One region of the Nonomuraea sp. NPDC048892 genome, then DNA from elsewhere that is predicted to be linked to it. Evidence: predicted binding sites of a transcription regulator. Region 1 holds the regulator's gene; each other region holds the start of a gene.

What was found. The regulator HrcA, encoded in region 1, represses chaperone genes, less so after heat shock. The targets are predictions, from matches to a motif close to TTGGCACTCTCNNNNNGAGAGTGCCAA.
Region 2: the regulator HrcA is predicted to act here: its motif matches at 1,730-1,756, upstream of AB0C28_RS25570 (DNA starvation/stationary phase protection protein).
Region 3: the regulator HrcA is predicted to act here: its motif matches at 2,390-2,416, upstream of groES (co-chaperone GroES).
Region 4: the regulator HrcA is predicted to act here: its motif matches at 1,804-1,830, upstream of groL (chaperonin GroEL).

Annotation. Positions count from the first base shown of each region.
Region 1 covers NZ_JBEZFZ010000004.1:371,330-375,592, forward strand. Annotated here, with positions in the region: gene AB0C28_RS15445 (DUF3097 domain-containing protein) at 1-550, opposite strand, end outside; gene AB0C28_RS15450 (hypothetical protein) at 568-1,056, opposite strand; gene AB0C28_RS15455 (hypothetical protein) at 1,150-1,308, shown strand; gene hrcA (heat-inducible transcriptional repressor HrcA) at 1,604-2,617, shown strand; gene dnaJ (molecular chaperone DnaJ) at 2,629-3,771, shown strand; gene AB0C28_RS15470 (16S rRNA (uracil(1498)-N(3))-methyltransferase) at 3,768-4,263, shown strand, end outside.
Region 2 covers NZ_JBEZFZ010000007.1:324,338-328,600, forward strand. Annotated here, with positions in the region: gene AB0C28_RS25560 (VIT domain-containing protein) at 1-722, opposite strand, end outside; gene AB0C28_RS25565 (MerR family transcriptional regulator) at 719-1,720, opposite strand; gene AB0C28_RS25570 (DNA starvation/stationary phase protection protein) at 1,837-2,304, shown strand; gene AB0C28_RS25575 (alkaline phosphatase PhoX) at 2,545-3,567, shown strand; gene AB0C28_RS25580 (bifunctional helix-turn-helix transcriptional regulator/GNAT family N-acetyltransferase) at 3,703-4,263, opposite strand, start outside.
Region 3 covers NZ_JBEZFZ010000024.1:106,905-111,167, reverse strand. Annotated here, with positions in the region: gene groL (chaperonin GroEL) at 299-1,918, opposite strand; gene groES (co-chaperone GroES) at 1,990-2,304, opposite strand; gene AB0C28_RS44705 (class I SAM-dependent methyltransferase) at 2,584-3,825, shown strand; gene AB0C28_RS44700 (hypothetical protein) at 4,019-4,263, shown strand, end outside.
Region 4 covers NZ_JBEZFZ010000015.1:40,703-44,965, forward strand. Annotated here, with positions in the region: gene thrC (threonine synthase) at 1-861, shown strand, start outside; gene AB0C28_RS36800 (MoaD/ThiS family protein) at 886-1,161, shown strand; gene AB0C28_RS36805 (cold-shock protein) at 1,409-1,609, shown strand; gene groL (chaperonin GroEL) at 1,939-3,567, shown strand; gene AB0C28_RS36815 (hypothetical protein) at 3,717-3,953, shown strand; gene AB0C28_RS36820 (YbhB/YbcL family Raf kinase inhibitor-like protein) at 4,097-4,263, opposite strand, start outside.

The DNA.
Region 1 (4,263 bases):
CCGGCGAGGTGATCTCGGCGGCGATCCTGCTCTCCTTGGAGCCGGGCACCAGGTGGTCCACCAGCACGCCCAGCCGCCGCCCCGGCTCCGGGCCGAACTCGGCCACGATGGCGGGCAGGTCGTCCACGCCTTCGAGGTATTCGACCACGACCCCCTCGACCCGCAGGTCATGGCCCCAGATCTTCTCGACGAGGGCGGCGTCGTGGACGCCTTCCACGTAGATCCGGCTCTGCCTGGCGACCCTGGCCCGCAGCCCTTCCACGGCGACGGAGCCCGAGGCGCTGCGCCGGGGCGCGGCGGGGGCGGCGGCGGGACGTACCAAGGTCACGGGCTTGCCCTCCAGCAGGAAGGCGGCGGGCGCCAGCGGGAACAGGCGGCGCTTGCCGAACCGGTCTTCGATCGTGACGGCCTCCTTGTCGCAGGCCACCACGGCGCCGCAGAAGCCGCTGTCGGCGTCCTCGACGACCAGATCGATCTCGGCGGGCACCTTGGGGATCTTCCCCTTGCCCGGCCGACGCCAGTTTCCCGCCAGAACATCGCCCTCGTACACACGGGGACCGTAGCAAATCACCCGCTGACCGCAAGGCGCTTGCGGGCGCCACTCCGGCGTACCAGGACGACGACCGTGCCGGCGACGGCGGCCAGCAGGCCCGCGCCGGGCAGCAGGAACAGCCCCGCCAGCCCACCGGTGACGCCGCCCAGGCTGGACAGGACGTCGCGGCCCACGCCGTAGCGGACGGTGGCCTGCTCCTGGTTGGTGCAGGTGAGCTGGTAGTCGCCCTTGGCCGGCGCGTTGATCACGAGGATCTCCTGCCAGACGGTGTTGTCCCAGGTGACGCTCTGGTTTCCGGGGACCTTGGCGAGCCTGGCCTGACCGGGGCCGCCGGAGATGGCGCAGTCGTAGGAGATACGGGCGTCGCTGGCGACGTAGACGGCCGGTTTGTCGGCCGGATCGACCGACACCGTGATGCTCTCGCCGGGCGCGAACGTCTTCGTCGGCGCCATGTCCGCCACGCTGCTCACCAGGCCGCCGCCGAACAGGGCCACACCCGCCACCACGCACACCAGGAACACGCCCCAGGCGGCGGCGAGCCACCACAGGCTGGGCTTTATGGCTTTGGAGTCGATTCGTGGTGGAAATTGGGCCTGTTGGCCGTATTGTCCGTACTGAGGTGGCGGGCCGAACTGGGTGGGCTCACCGTACTGCGGCTGCTGCCCGTAGGGCGGAGGCTGTCCGTACGGGGGCTGCTGTCCCTGCGGCGGCGGCCCGTAAGGCGGTTGCCCGTACGGTGGCTGTCCGTACGGTGACTGTCCGTAAGGTTGATCGGGGCCAGGGCCGGGCTGCGGCCCGGAAGGCGGCCCGTACTGAGGAGGTTGCGGCTGACCGTGGTGAGGCCCCTGCTCAGACGGGGGGCCGTACGGCGGGGGCTGAGAATCGTCGGTCATGTTCGCCAGTCTGAGGCCTGTCGCTCACACCACGCCAGCAGCAGGATGGGACCCGCTGTTATCGCACCTTGTGGGCGAGAGCCGTACACTTGGCACTCGGGAACACAGAGTGCTAGACACCGCGTTCCTGACAGAGACAGAGGCAGGAGGTGAGCACGTGCTCGACGAACGTAAGCTGGCTGTGCTCAGAGCCATTGTCGAAGACTACGTGTCCACCAACGAACCGGTGGGCTCCAAAGCGCTCGCCGAGCGCCACAACCTGAAGGTCTCCCCCGCGACGGTCAGAAACGACATGGCCGCGCTGGAGGAGGAGGGCTACATCACCCAGCCGCACACCAGCGCGGGCCGCGTGCCGACGGACAAGGGCTACCGCCTGTTCGTCGACCGGCTCTCGCAGGTGAAGCCGCTGTCCGGGGCCGAGCGCAGAGCCATCGAGACGTTCCTGGCCGGCGCGGTCGACCTCGACGACGTGGTCACCCGCACGGTCCGGCTGCTCGCGCAGCTGACCCGGCAGGTCGCGGTCGTGCAATATCCGACGCTGACCCGTTCGACGGTCAGACACGTCGAGCTGGTCCCGCTGAGCGACCGGCGGGTCATGCTCGTGCTGATCACCAACACCGGCCGCGTCGAGCAGCGCGTGGTCGAGCTGCCCGAGGTGGTGGAGGACGCCCGCATCGCGCACCTGCGCGCGGTGCTCAACTCCTGCCTCGACGGCTGCGGCCTGAGCAGCGTGCCCGACCTGGTCGCCGACCTGCCCGAGCGGCTGCCCCTCGAAGACCGGCCCGTGGTGGCCACGGTCCTGTCGGTCCTGCTCGAGACGCTGGTCGAGCGGCACGACGAGAAGATCGTGTTCGCCGGCGCGGCCAACCTCGCCGGCGCCGACTTCACCACCGGCCTGCGTGACGTGCTGGAGGCGCTGGAGGAGCAGGTGGTCCTCATGCGGCTGCTCGGCGAGACAACCTCAGACACCCCGTCCGCGCTCACCGTGCGCATCGGCGCGGAAAACCCCTACCTGCGGGGGACATCCATCGTCGCGACCGGATACGGTTCTGGCGACAACCAACTGGCCCGGCTCGGCGTACTCGGGCCGACCAGGATGGACTATCCCGTGACGATGGGCGCCGTACGCGCGGTGGCACGCTACGTCAGCCAGATCCTGGCTGCATCATAAGAGGTCGATAAGTGGCAAACAGCGACTACTACGCCACCCTCGGGGTGCGCCGTGACGCGAGTCAGGACGAGATCAAGAAGGCTTACCGCCGTCTCGCCCGTGAGCTGCACCCCGACGTGAACCCCGATCCTGAGACCCAGGAGCGGTTCAAGGAGATCACGCAGGCCTACGAGGTGCTCTCCGACCCCAACAAGCGCCAGATGTACGACCTGGGTGGCGACCCCTTCGGCGGTGCGGGAGCGGGCGCGGGCGCCGCGGGCGGGTTCGGCGCGGGCTTCCCGTTCAGCGACATCATGGACGCCTTCTTCGGCACGGCCGCCGGCGCCCGCGGGCCGCGCTCACGCGCCCGCAGAGGTCGCAACGCCACCATCAGGGTGGAGCTCGACCTGCGCGAGACGGCGTTCGGCACCACCCGCGAGCTGGCCGTCGACACGGCCGTGCTGTGCGAGGTGTGCCACGGCGCCGGCGCGGCGGCGGGCACCCACCCCGACACCTGCGACATGTGCAACGGGCGCGGTGAGATCTCCCAGGTCACCCGCTCCTTCCTGGGCCAGGTCATGACCTCGCGGCCGTGCCCCCAGTGCGGTGGCTTCGGGACGATCATCCGCCATCCCTGCCAGGAGTGCTCCGGCGACGGCCGGGTGCGCACCCGCCGTACGATCAAGGTCCGCATCCCCGCCGGCGTCGAGGACGGCACCCACATCCAGCTCGCCGGCGAGGGTGAGGTCGGTCCAGGCGGCGGCCCGCCGGGAGACCTCTTCCTGGAGATCGTCGAACGGGCCCACGAGATCTTCGAACGGCGCGGCGACGACCTCCACTGCACCGTGCAGATCCCGATGACGGCCGCCGCGCTCGGCACCGTGCTGGCGGTGGAGACGCTCGACGGCTCCGAGGAGATCGACGTCCGCCCCGGCACCCAGTCCGGCCAGGTCATCACCATGTACGGCCGCGGCGTGCAGCGGCTCAACGAGTCCGGCAGGGGCGACCTGCTCATCCACGTCAACGTCGAGACGCCGACCCGCCTCGACACCGCCCAGGAAGAACTGCTCCGCGAGCTGTCCAGGCAGCGGGGTGAGGAGCGCCCGCCTGGCAAGTTCGCACCGGGTCAGCAGGGTTTTTTCTCCCGCCTGCGTGACGCGTTCAACGGCCGGTGACGGCGCCCGTCTTCCTGGCCGACGCGCTCGACGGCCCCGAGCTGACGCTCGACGGGCCCGAGGGGCGGCACGCAGCCTCCGTACGACGGCTGCGCGCCGGTGAGCGGGTCGATCTGACCGACGGCGCCGGCACGGTGGCCGAGTGCGTCGTACGCGAGACCCTGAAGGACGCGCTCAGGCTCGACGTGCTGCGCCGCTACCAGGTCGAGGCGCCAGGGCCCCGGCTCGTCGTCGTCCAGGGGCTGCCCAAGGGCGACAGGGGCGAGCTGGCGGTCGAGATGATGACCGAGGCCGGCGTGGACGTGATCGTCCCGTGGTCGGCCGCGCGCAGCATCACGCAGTGGAAGGGCGACAAGGTCGCCAAGGCGCTGGGCCGGTGGCGTGCCACGGCCCGCGAGGCGGGCAAGCAGGCCCGCCGCTTCCACCTGCCCGAGGTGACGGACCTCGCCACCACGGCCCAGGTCGAACAGCTGCTCGCCGGCGCGGCCCTGG
Region 2 (4,263 bases), on a different contig from region 1:
GTCGCCTGATCGGGCCCGCCGGTCTCCTCCTCCACGACGTGCAGGCTGGAGGCCAGCTCGCGCAGCTCCAGACCGGCGGCGTCCACGCGCGCGGTCAGCGACAGCCGCACCGGGTCGGGGAAGCCGGGCAGCAGCACGGGAGGGCTGATCCTGGAGGCGTCGGGGACCGCGCCGGTGTCGGGCGCCGTGCCGTCACCGGCCGGCGGCCCGTCGATCGGCCTGCCGGGGATGTAGCGCGGCGCCACGACCAGCGGGAACCTGAACGTGGCCGCGCCGTCCTCGTACGGCAGCGGCTGGCTCATCGACAGCGTGACCCTGACGCGCTCGCCGGGCAGGATGTTGCCCACCCTGATCGTGAACACGTCGGGCCGCTCCTCCTCGGCGATGGCCGCCCGCCTGCCCTCGCGCAGCGCCTGGTCGTAGTCGGCCCTGGCCTGGCCACGCTCCTTGAGCACGCCCTCGACCACCCGGTCGTCGGCCTCCATCCGGAACGCGGTGACGGCCGCGCGGTCGGGCAGCGGGAAGACGTACGTGGCCTCCAAGGTGACGTCGAACGGGTTCCTGAACCCCTGCGTGACCTCGACCCCGGCGATGAGTCCCGAGATGTCCGCGGCCACGTCCACGCTCTCCAGCGGCAGGTTGCCACGCTCGGTCAGCAGCGCGCCGAACCCGGCGTCCGGCACCGGCAGGCACCGCGCGGGCTCCAGCGAAGTGATCTTCATATCAGCTCCCTCTCTTCGAGCACCGCGAGCAGCGGTCCCGCCGCCGCCAGCACCGCCTGAACGTCCTCCTCCGACGGGACCCGCCCCGCGTCCAGCACGAGCCGCACCCCGTCACCCAGCCTGACCCCCGTAACCACCCCACCACCGGCTCTGCCCCGCCGCCGCGCCGCTGCCGCCTTCCCGTCCGACGCGCCCGCAGCCTTTGCCGCACCGGCAGCCTTTGGCGCGTCCGGCCCGCTAGCCGTGTCCGGCCGCTCGGCCCAGAACCGCCCGCGCGTCGCCCGCCTACCGCCTTCGCCGTCGGCCGGGCCTCCTTCCACGGGCCCGTCCTCAAGGGATGCGCCACCCAGGGATGCGCCACCCAGGGATGCGCCACCCAGGGATGCGCCGTCCTGGAGGACGCCGTCCGGGGAGGCGCTGCCCAAGGGCGTGCCACCCGGGGAGGCGCTGTCCGAGGATGCGCCGTCCTGCGGGGCGCTGTCCAGGGGTGCGTAGCCCGGGGGTGCGTTGCCCGGGGCGGTGCCATCAGAGGACGTGCCGTCCAGGGATGCGCTGTCCGAGGGCGCGCTGCCGGGGGAGGCGTTGTCTGGGGAGGCGTTGTCTCGGAGGGTGCTGTCGAGGCGGTGGGCGGCGGCGTGGTGGGTGTTGCTGTCGGGGAGGGCGCCGGGCATGGGGGCCGGAGTGGGGCCGAGGTGGGCCGCTGACTCCAGCATGTGGTCCGTTGCCCCCGCCAGGGCCACCTGGATCTCGGCGATCGACCGGCCGGCTGCCTGTAGCCGTTTCACCGCCACCAACTGGAGCAGGTGCCGTCGCCCGTAGCGGGCGATCCGGCCGCGTCGGGTCAGGGGCGGGTCGACCAGGCCGATGGTCGTGTACCACCTGATCAGCCGCTCCCCGGGCACGTCGCGGACCCGGCCGTTGGCAGGAGGCGGCGCGCTGTCGCGCAGGGCGCGCGCCGCGTGCTCGGCCAGCTCGCCGATCGTCCAGGTGTCGCTCATACGACCACACTGACACTGTCACTATTACACTGTCAACTAGCAGAATGTGGGAAGAACCACCCCCTGAAGGAGGTTGATCCAGGTGTAAAGCTCACCCCTCGGGGAGGAGAAACAGCATGGCTACGATCACCGGCCCACTTTCGGGCGATGCAAAGAACACCGTCGCGGAAGCCCTTCAAGGCGCCCTGGTGGATCTGATCGATCTGTCCCTGGTCGCCAAGCAGGCGCACTGGAACCTCGTCGGTTCCCACTTCCGCGCACTCCACCTTCAGCTCGACGAGGTCACCCAGCTGGCCAGAACCCACATGGACACCATCGCCGAACGCGCCGTCGCCCTCGGGATCAGCCCGGACGGCCGCTCCGCCACGGTCTCCCGTTCCACGAAGCTGCCTCAGCCGGAGAGCGGCTGGATCGAGGACGGCAAGGTGGCGGCGACGATGACGGACATCCTGGACGGCATCAGCAAGCGCATGTACGAGCGCATCCGGGCCACCGAGGAGGCCGATCCGGTCAGCCAGGATCTGCTGATCGCGGTGACGCAGGAACTGGACAAGCAGCACTGGATGTTCCAGGCCCAGCGCTGATACGGGGTTGCAGGCCCAGCTCTGATGCGGGGCGGAGAGCCCGGGCTCGCGAGCCCGGGCTTTCGCAGGTCCGGCAGCCGCAGGCCTGTGCTGGGTTTCGGGTGTCCGGCCGTCGGAGGTCGGTGCTGGGTTTCGCATGCCGGGGCGGGCTTCGGGGTTTGCGCAGAGTTTGAACTCGCGAGTCCCTGCCATTCATGTCGGTGCGGTCGACTAGCGTGGCACCTAGAGGGAGGCCCAACGATGTCCCGCAAGACTCTCCTCCGCACGGGCCCGCTCTTGGCGGGCGGCATCAGCCCGTACGGACCGCTCGGCCTGACCGGACCCGGCGGCCTCGCGCTGCCCCCGGGGTTCACCGGCAGGGTCGTGGCCCGCTCGGGCGACAAGGTCGCCGGCCTGACGTGGCACGCGGCGCCCGACGGCGGCGCCTGTTTCCCCGACGGAGCCGGCTGGATCTACGTGTCCAACTCCGAGTTGCCCCTGCTCGGCGGCGCCTCCGCGCTGCGCTTCCGCGCCGACGGCAGTGTCGCCGACGCCTACCGCATCCTGTCGGGCACCGATCTCAACTGCGCGGGCGGCGCGACGCCGTGGCACACCTGGCTGTCGTGCGAGCTCGGCCACCGGGGCCGTGTGTTCGAATGCGACCCCTACGGCGCGCGGGCCGCGCGTCCCCGCCTGTCCATGGGCCGCTTCAAGCACGAGGCCGCCGCCTGCGACCCAGAGCGGCGCGTCATCTACATGACCGAGGACGAGCCCGACGGCTGCTTCTACCGGTTCCGGCCGGGTGACTGGGGTGACCTGACCGAGGGCACGCTGGAGGTCCTGTGCGGCTCCGGCCGCTGGCAGGCGGTGCCGTCGCCGGCGGCCCTGCTCAAGGAGGCCCGCCACCAGGTCGACGACGCCCGCCACTTCGACGGCGGCGACGGCTGCCACTACGCGGGCGGGGTCTGCTACTTCACCACCAAGGGCGACACCGGGCTGTGGGCCTACGACGCCCAGACCTCGTCGCTCGACCGGCTCTGCGAAGGCGTGCGGGCCATCACCGCCGCCCCGTCAGGAGACCTCTACGTCGCCAGGGAGCGCGCGGAGATCGACGTCATCGCGCCCGACCGCGCGGTGACCCCGTTCCTGCGGCTGGAGGGCTACGACGGGGCCGAGCTGACCGGGCTGGCCTTCTCACCCGGCGGCGAACGGCTCTACTTCTCGGCCAGGCGCGGCCGCACGGAGGGCCACACGTTCGAGGTAGCGGGACCCTTCCGCCCCTGACCCCGAGCCGGCCGGTTCAGAGGTGGCCCCCTCTGTGCCTGACGACAACCGGTTCAGGGGCGGCGGGCCCCTTCCCCACCTGACACGGGCGGACGCGGCCAGTGGCGGGCCCCTCCGTGCCTGACGGGAGGCGGCTCAGGCGGTGGGGTGGAGGTCGAGGGACCACATCTGTTCGTTGACCGGTACCCCGTTCTCCACCCCCTCCTCCTGCGACTCCAGCTCGAACCCAGCCGCCTGATAGATGCGCCGCGCGCTCACCAGGCTGTCTCGGGTCCACAGCACGATCCGCTTGCAGCCCTCGGCCCGCGCGTGCCGCAGGCACTCCTCCACGAGCCGCCGCCCCAGGCCCAGGCCTCGCGCGGACGGTTCGACCAGCAGCATCCGCAGCTTGGCGGTGGTCTCGTCCTGGCGTACGTAGAAGACGCACCCGACGCGCCGGCCGCCGGACTCGGCGATCCAGCCGGTGTCGCGGGTGAGGTCGAGTTCGCCGACGATCCTGGCGACGAGCTGCTCGAACTCGATGCCCCAGCCGTACTCGGAGCTGTAGAGGGCGCCGTGCCGCTCGACGACCCAGCCGAGGTCGCCGGGGCGCGGCGGCCTGATCACGTACGGCTCGCGCTCCCGCTCCGTCTCGCTCAGCAGGGACCTGATCGAAGCCATGCTCGACACCAGCCGCTCCTGGTCGGCCTCGGCCAG
Region 3 (4,263 bases), on a different contig from region 1:
GCGCCCAGCGTACGTCCTGCTCCCACGACGCCGGGCGGCTCGGAAACCGTGTCACGGCGGCCCGTAGCCGCCGGACGGATACGCCCCAGAACCGCGTCACAGCCCGCACCCCCGCACGGGGCACCCCCCGCGCCCATACCCCCGGACGGGTACGCCACGGAAGCGCACAACGGCCCCCGGACGCGTACGCCCCCGCGAACGCGTCACAGCCCATACCCCCGGACGCGTACACCCCCGCAAACGCGTCACGGCCCGCACCCCCGGACGGGTGCGGGCCGTGAAACGGTCGGACGTGAGGTCAGTGGCCGTGGCCGTGACCGTGGCCCTGGCCGGCGGCCGGGGCCTCCTCCTCGGGCTTGTCCACGACGAGCGCCTCGGTGGTGAGCAGCATGCCCGCGATCGACGCCGCGTTCTGCACGGCCGAACGCGTGACCTTGACCGGGTCGATGACACCCTGGTCGAGCAGGTTGCCGTATTCGCCGGTGGCGGCGTTGAAGCCCTCGCCGGCCTTCAGCTCGGCCACCTTGTGCGTCACCACGTAACCCTCGAGACCGGCGTTCTCGGCGATCCAGCGGGCGGGCTCCACCAGGGCGCGGCGCACGACGCCGACACCGGTGGCCTCGTCGCCCGTCAGGCCGAGGTCGTCGAGTTCCTTGGAGACGTGGATGAGCGCGGAGCCACCGCCGGAGACGATGCCCTCCTCGATCGCGGCGCGGGTCGCGGAGATCGCGTCCTCGAGGCGGTGCTTCTTCTCCTTCAGCTCCACCTCGGTGGCGGCGCCGACGCGCAGCACGCACACACCGCCGGCGAGCTTGGCCAGGCGCTCCTGCAGCTTCTCGCGGTCCCAGTCGGAGTCGGACTGCTCGATGGCAATCTTGATCTCCTTGACGCGGTCCTCGATGGCCTGCGCGTCACCGGCGCCGTCGACGATGGTCGTGGCGTCCTTGGTGACGACGACGCGGCGGGCCGTGCCGAGCACCTCGAGACCGACGTGCTCCAGCTTGAGGCCGACCTCTTCGCTGACGACCTGGCCGCCGGTGAGGATGGCCATGTCCTGCAGCATCGCCTTGCGGCGGTCACCGAAGCCCGGGGCCTTGACGGCCACGGAGGTGAAGGTGCCGCGGATCTTGTTGGTGACCAGGACGGCCAGGGCTTCGCCCTCGACGTCCTCGGCGACCACGAGCAGCGGCTTCTTGGTCTGGGCGATCTTCTCCAGCAGCGGCAGGAAGTCCGCGATGGAGGCGATCTTGCCCTGGGTGAGCAGGATGTAGGCGTCTTCGAGGACGGCTTCCATCCGCTCGGGGTCGGTCACCATGTAGGCCGACAGGTAGCCCTTGTCGAACTGCATGCCCTCGGTGAACTCGAGCTCCATGCCCATGGCGTTGGACTCTTCGACGGTGAGGACACCGTCCTTGCCCACCTTGTCGAACGCCTCGGCGATCAGCTCGCCGATCTTGGCGTCCTGCGCGGAGATCGTCGCGACATTGGCGATCTCCTTCTTGTCGCCGACCTCACGGGCGCTGGCGAGCAGCTTGTCGCTGATCTCCTTGGCGGCCTTGTCGATGCCGCGCTTGAGCGACAGCGGCGAGGCGCCGGCGGCCACGTTGCGCAGGCCCTCGCGGACCATGGCCTGGGCCAGGACGGTCGCGGTGGTGGTGCCGTCGCCCGCGATGTCGTTGGTCTTGGTGGCCACTTCCTTGGCGAGCTGGGCGCCGAGGTTTTCGTAGCGCTCCTCCAGCTCGATCTCACGAGCGATGGTCACACCGTCGTTCGTGATCGTCGGCGCACCGAACTTCTTGTCGATGACGACGTTGCGGCCACGCGGGCCGAGGGTTACCTTCACGGCGTCCGCGAGGGCGTTCACACCGCGCTCGAGCGCACGGCGGGCGTCCTCGTTGAACTCCAGGATCTTCGCCATAACTGAAAGTCCTCTCCTAGCGTCGAAAGCCCCGGCCGCCCTCAAGAGCGCCCGGGGCTCGACACATCCGGCTACTTCTCGATGATCGCGAGAACATCGCGGGCGGAGAGCACGAGGTACTCCTCGCCGCCGTACTTGACCTCGGTGCCGCCGTACTTGCTGTAGAGGACGATGTCGCCCTCGGAGACGTCGAGCGGAATCCGCTTGTCGCCGTCCTCGTCCCAGTTGCCCGGGCCCACCGCGAGGACCTTGCCCTCCTGCGGCTTCTCCTTGGCGGTGTCAGGGATGACCAGGCCGGAAGCGGTGGTCTGCTCGGCCTCAAGCGGCTGAACCACAATGCGGTCGCCGAGCGGCTTAACGGGAACCTTGGTGGCGGTCGTCACGATCGGACCTCCCCTTCAGATTTGAATGATCAGAAGAGGCGACCAGCGGGGCCTGCCGTCGCGGGTGTCAGACCTGCCTCGTCGCACGTTGGCACTCTCAAGGGGAGAGTGCCAACACGAAACATATGCAAGAGGGGCTTGACAGTCAACACGAACGCGTCTGCTCTGAGCGATCAGGCGTCAAAGCCCGGGCCTCGCCAAGGCCGCTACGTGGACAAATACTCCCATCTCCCCCCGTCTGCGGGACGATCCGGGTACGCCGTGGCGCTAACGTCGGACGACGTGGACCTCGACGCCTTCACCGAGCTGCTGACCCCGCGCGGCCAGGAGGCCCTGGCGCGGGCCGGTGAGCTCGCCGGCGCCGATCCGGTCGCCGCCGCCACCGCGCTGCGCAGGACGTACGACGCCGCCCTCACCTCCGCCGCGCTCACCCAGGCGGGGCTCAGGGAACGGGCGAAGGCCAAGTTCGGCGAGGACGCGGCGGTGATGTATTTCACGCCGCACGGCCTGGAGCAGTCCACCAGGGCTGAGGTCGCCGAGCACCGCGCCCGCCGCCTGCCGGCGATGGCCGGACACACATTCGAAGCGCCGACCGGGCCGGAGCCTGGATCGGCGACCGCACCGGCGGCCGGGAAGGCGCTCCAAGTCGTGGACGCCTGTTGCGGCATCGGCGGTGACCTGCTCGCGCTGGCCCGCGCCGGCTGCGCCGTGACCGCCGTGGACACCGACCCGCTGACCGTCGCCGTGGCCGCGGCCAACGCCCGCGCGCTCGGCGTGGACGACCGGGTGACGGTACGCGTGGGCGACGCGGCGCAGATCAGGCCGGAGGAGTACGACGTGCTGTTCGCCGATCCGGCCAGGCGGACCGGCAGGGGCAGGACGTTCGACCCCATGGCCTACTCCCCGCCGTGGCCCGTGGTGCTCGACCTGATCTCCCGCGCTGGCCTGGCCTGCGTCAAGGTCGCGCCCGGCATCCCGTACGAGTTCATCCCCGAAGGCGCGCAGACGGAGTGGGTCTCGTACAAGGGCGAGGTCAAGGAAGCCACGATCTGGACCGGCCAGGGCGGCGGCCGGCGCGCCACGCTGCTGCCCGGCGGCCACTCCCTCACGGCCGCCGGCGTCACCGCCACCCCCGCGCCGGTCGGCCCCGCCGGCCGGTACGTGTACGAGCCGGACGGCGCCGCCGTCCGCGCCCATCTCGTCGCCGAAGTGGCCGAGCTGGTCGGCGGCAGGCTGCTCGACCCGCTGATCGCCTACATCACCGCGGACGACCCGGTGGACACCCCATGGGCCACCAGATACGAAATAGAGGACATTCTCCCGTTCTCTCTGAAAAAACTCCGCGCGCTTCTCCGCGAGCGACAAATCGGCAATGCCACCATCAAAAAGCGGGGCTCCGCGGTCGACATCGAACGCCTCCGCGCCGACCTGCGCCTCAAAGGCGACAACTCGGCCGTCGTCATCTTGACCCGCATTCTCGACAAACCATCGGTTCTTCTCTGCAAACCCCTCTCACCTGCCTGAACCTCCAAACTCGGTCATCCGCGCGTTAACGGCGATCTTTCACTTCGGCCCTGACGGACCATGATCGAAAGGCTAAGGTTGGCGGGCGGGAGTTCTCCCCCTTAATGCGGTCACCCGCGTTCTCGCTCTTTCAGATGAACCGGACCAACCCCACCGCTGCGCGGCAGACCGTCGGCGAGCGAAGGAGCTTTCGGTGGACCATTCCAACCACACCACCCTGCTTCAGACGGGCGCGCATGACGCCGTACCCAAGAGGATGCGCGACCTGCTCGCGCGTGCCGCCCAGGACCACGTCTACGAGCAGCGCACGCAGGGCGCCGTGCTCGACGAGATCCGCCAGCGGCTCGAAGGCATGGAGTGGCTGCTGCGCGAGGTGCGCGAGCGCGAGCTGGGCGGGCTCAGCGGCACGCTGGAGTCGGTGAGCGGGCGGCTGGACGA
Region 4 (4,263 bases), on a different contig from region 1:
TTCGGCTTCCACACGCTCTCCTGCTCCTCCACGGGCAACCTCGCGGGCGCGGTCACCGCCGCCGCGGCGCGGGCCGGGCTCGACGCGTGCGTGTTCATCCCGTCCGACCTCGAAGCCGCGAAGATCGCCATGGCCCGCGTGTTCGGTGGTCGGCTGATCGCGATCGACGGCAGCTACGACGAGGTCAACCGGTTCTGCTCCGAGCTGATCGGCGACCCCATGGGCGACAAGTGGGGCTTCGTCAACGTCAACCTGCGGCCCTACTACGCCGAGGGCTCCAAGACGCTCGCGTACGAGATCGCCGAGCAGCTCGGCTGGCGGCTGCCCGAGCAGATCGTCATCCCCATCGCCTCCGGCTCCCAGCTCACCAAGATCGACAAGGGCTTCAAGGAGCTGATCCAGCTGGGGCTGGTCGAGGACACGCCCTACAAGATCTTCGGGGCACAGGCCGAAGGCTGCTCGCCGGTGTCGGCCGCGTACAAGGCCGGTCACGACGTCGTCCAGCCGGTCAAGCCCGACACCATCGCCAAGTCACTGGCCATCGGCAACCCGGCCGACGGTCCCTACGTGCTGGACATCGCACGACGCACCGGAGGGGGCGTCGAGGACGTCACGGACGCCGAGATCGTGGCCGCCATCAAGCTGCTCGCCTCGACCGAGGGAGTCTTCGCCGAGACCGCGGGCGGGGTGACCGTCGGCGTGCTGAAGAAGCTGGCCGAGAGCGGCAGGCTCGACCCCGAGGCCGAGACCGTGGTGCTGAACACCGGCGACGGGCTCAAGACGCTCGACGCCATCAGCGACGACGCCGCGCCCACGGCCGTGATCCGGCCCTCCCTCGACGCGTTCCGCGCGACTGTCTGACAACCAGGAAAGGCGACATTTACCATGAGCGTTTCTGTGCGGATTCCCACCATTCTGCGCACGTACACCGGGGGCAACGCCGAAGTGAGTGGCGAAGGCGCGACTCTTCGTGACGTGCTCGCCAAGCTGGACTCCGACTACCCGGGCATCGGCGCGAGAATTCTGGATGAATCGGGCAAGATTCGACGTTTCGTCAACGTTTATGTTGGGGAAGAGGACGTCCGTTTCGCCCAGGGTCTCGACACTCCCGCCCCAGAGGGCACGCAGATCTCCATCATCCCCGCGGTCGCCGGCGGCTGAGTGCCGCGGCATCCCCGATCGTGGAAGGCGCCCCTTGTGGGCGCCTTCTGCTTTTCCAGGGCTAATTCACCGTTGTACGAGCTTCGCTGCGAAGAAATACCTGGTTTGCAGATTGACTCTGTTGCCAAACCCCGTGCCACAGGTATGGTCGAGGGCGATCGTCTGCATGATTTTCAGTTATGTCAGGCGATTACAGGCCTCGCGGAGGAATGGGCGAGATCTGAGAGACCAGTAAGAGGAGTCGGAAGTGGCGCAGGGCACCGTCAAGTGGTTCAACGCGGACAAGGGCTACGGCTTCATCGCGGTAGACGGTGGTAAGGATGTATTCGTCCATTACTCAGCGATCATGATGGACGGGTACCGCTCTCTCGAACAGGGTCAGCGCGTCGAGTTCGAGATCACGCAGGGCCAGAAGGGGCCGCAGGCGGAGTCCGTCCGCACGGTCTGAGGTCACGTCAACTGGTATGCACCGGGCGGGCTCGCACGGCAGCGCAGTCCGTGCGAACCGTCACCTCTCAATCGTCGACTCGCGTGCGGCGAGCTGCTTCGGGCGGCTCGCCGTACTGACTTCTGACCTGGGGAGGAACATCCGGCGCGGGTGCGTTCGCTTGCACTCGGCAGGGTAGAGTGCTAAACAGTTCGTTGGCACTCTGTGCAGCAGAGTGCCAACATCGGATCGAGACGATGGGGTCTGCCGAACGGAGATGCGGGCCCATGCCGTCGCGGGCGTCGGCTCGGTCCACGACAAGCCACCCTGTATCTGGGAGGTCTAGCCTTATGGCAGCCAAGATGATCGCGTTTGACGAGGACGCCCGGCGCGGTCTCGAGCGCGGTATGAACCAGCTCGCCGACGCCGTCAAGGTGACTTTGGGTCCCAAGGGCCGCAACGTCGTGCTGGAGAAGAAGTGGGGCGCTCCCACGATCACCAACGACGGTGTGTCCATCGCCAAGGAGATCGAGCTCGAGGACCCTTGGGAGAAGATCGGCGCCGAGCTGGTCAAGGAAGTCGCCAAGAAGACCGACGACGTCGCGGGTGACGGCACCACCACCGCCACCGTGCTCGCCCAGGCGCTGGTGCGCGAGGGTCTGCGCAATGTCGCCGCCGGCGCCAACCCGATGGCCCTGAAGAAGGGCATCGAGGCGGCCGTCGAGCGCGTCAGCGAGGAGCTCTCCAAGCTGGCCAAGGACGTGGAGACCAAGGAGCAGATCGCCTCCACCGCCTCCATCTCCGCCGCCGACCCCGAGATCGGCTCGCTCATCGCCGAGGCGATGGACAAGGTCGGCAAGGAAGGCGTCATCACCGTCGAGGAGAGCAACACCTTCGGCCTTGAGCTCGAGCTCACCGAGGGCATGCGCTTCGACAAGGGCATGACGTCGATGTACTTCGTGACCGACTCCGACCGCATGGAGGCCGTGCTCGAAGACCCGTACATCCTGATCGTCAACAGCAAGGTCTCGGCCAACAAGGACCTGCTGCCGCTGCTCGACAAGGTCGTGCAGTCCGGCAAGCCGCTGCTGATCATCGCCGAGGACGTCGAGGGCGAGGCCCTGGCCACCCTGGTCGTCAACAAGATCCGAGGCCTGTTCCGCTCGGTCGCGGTCAAGGCCCCGGGCTTCGGTGACCGCCGTAAGGCCATGCTCAACGACATCGCGATCCTGACCGGCGGTCAGGTCGTCGCCGAGGAGGTCGGCCTCAAGCTCGAGACCGCCACCCTCGACCTGCTGGGCCGCGCCCGCAAGGTGGTCGTCACCAAGGACGAGACCACGATCGTCGACGGTGCCGGTGACGCCGAGCAGATCGCGGGCCGGGTCAACGAGATCCGCGCCGAGATCGAGCGCACCGACTCCGACTACGACCGCGAGAAGCTGCAGGAGCGCCTGGCCAAGCTGGCCGGCGGCGTGGCCGTGATCAAGGCCGGCGCCGCGACCGAGGTCGAGCTCAAGGAGCGCAAGCACCGCATCGAGGACGCCGTGCGCAACGCCAAGGCGGCCGTCGAGGAGGGCATCGTCCCCGGTGGTGGCGTGGCCCTGCTGCAGGCCGGCGCCAAGGCGTTCGACAAGCTGGAGCTGACGGGCGACGAGGCCACCGGTGCCGCCATCGTCAAGAAGGCGCTGGAGGAGCCGCTCAAGCAGATCGCGGTCAACGCCGGCCTTGAGGGCGGCGTCGTGGTCGAGCGCGTGCGCAACCTCACCCCGGGTGAGGGCCTCAACGCCGCGACCGGCGAATACGTCAACATGTTCGAGGTGGGCATCCTCGACCCGGCCAAGGTGACGCGCTCCGCGCTGCAGAACGCCGCTTCCATCGCGGCGCTCTTCCTCACCACCGAGGCCGTCATCGCCGAGAAGCCCGAGAAGACCCCCGCTGCGCCGGCCGGCATGCCCGGCGGCGGCGACATGGACTTCTAGGTCTTTTCTCGTCGTAAGAACGAAGAGCGGTCCGGGCTTTTCCGGGCCGCTCTTGTTTTGTTTGACTGCCATTACGTTTCACAATTGCTCGGCTACTCCAAGTGAGGAAGGGTGGTGCCACCACACCACCTGTACAAAGGAGTAAGAGGATGCTTTCCCGCAGCAAGCGCATTTTCGGCGTCGCCGCCCTGGCTCTCGTCGCCGCCACCACCGCCCCGGCCGCCCCGGCCTTCGCCGAGCGGAGCGCCCTGTCGCTGAACGACATCCCCCTGCTGCGTGAGCTGCAGGGGCCGATCTGCCTGCCCAACGCGCAGACCGGGCTCACGGTGCTCGACGCGCTGCTTCCGCAGCTCATGGCCTGCCCGGAGGGCTGGCTGGCCGACTGAGGCCGCCCGGCCCGCGGCCGGATCCGGCCGGCTTCGGCCGCCGGTGGGCGGGCCCGGCTGACACACGAGGTCGCCGGCGGTGACGATCGCCGGCACGAAAAGCGCCCCGCCGCCGTGGCGGGGCGCTTTCATGTGTCTCGCGGTCAGACGCCGTAGAGGGCGACGATATGGCCGCGGGCCAGGGTGTTGGCGGTGATGTTGAAGCCCACCACCGCCGGGCTGGCGTCGCTGTCGACGCCCAGCCGGTCGACCCCGAGCGCGTGGACCGTGAAGACGTAGCGGTGCGGGTCGCCGGGGGGCGGGGCGGCGC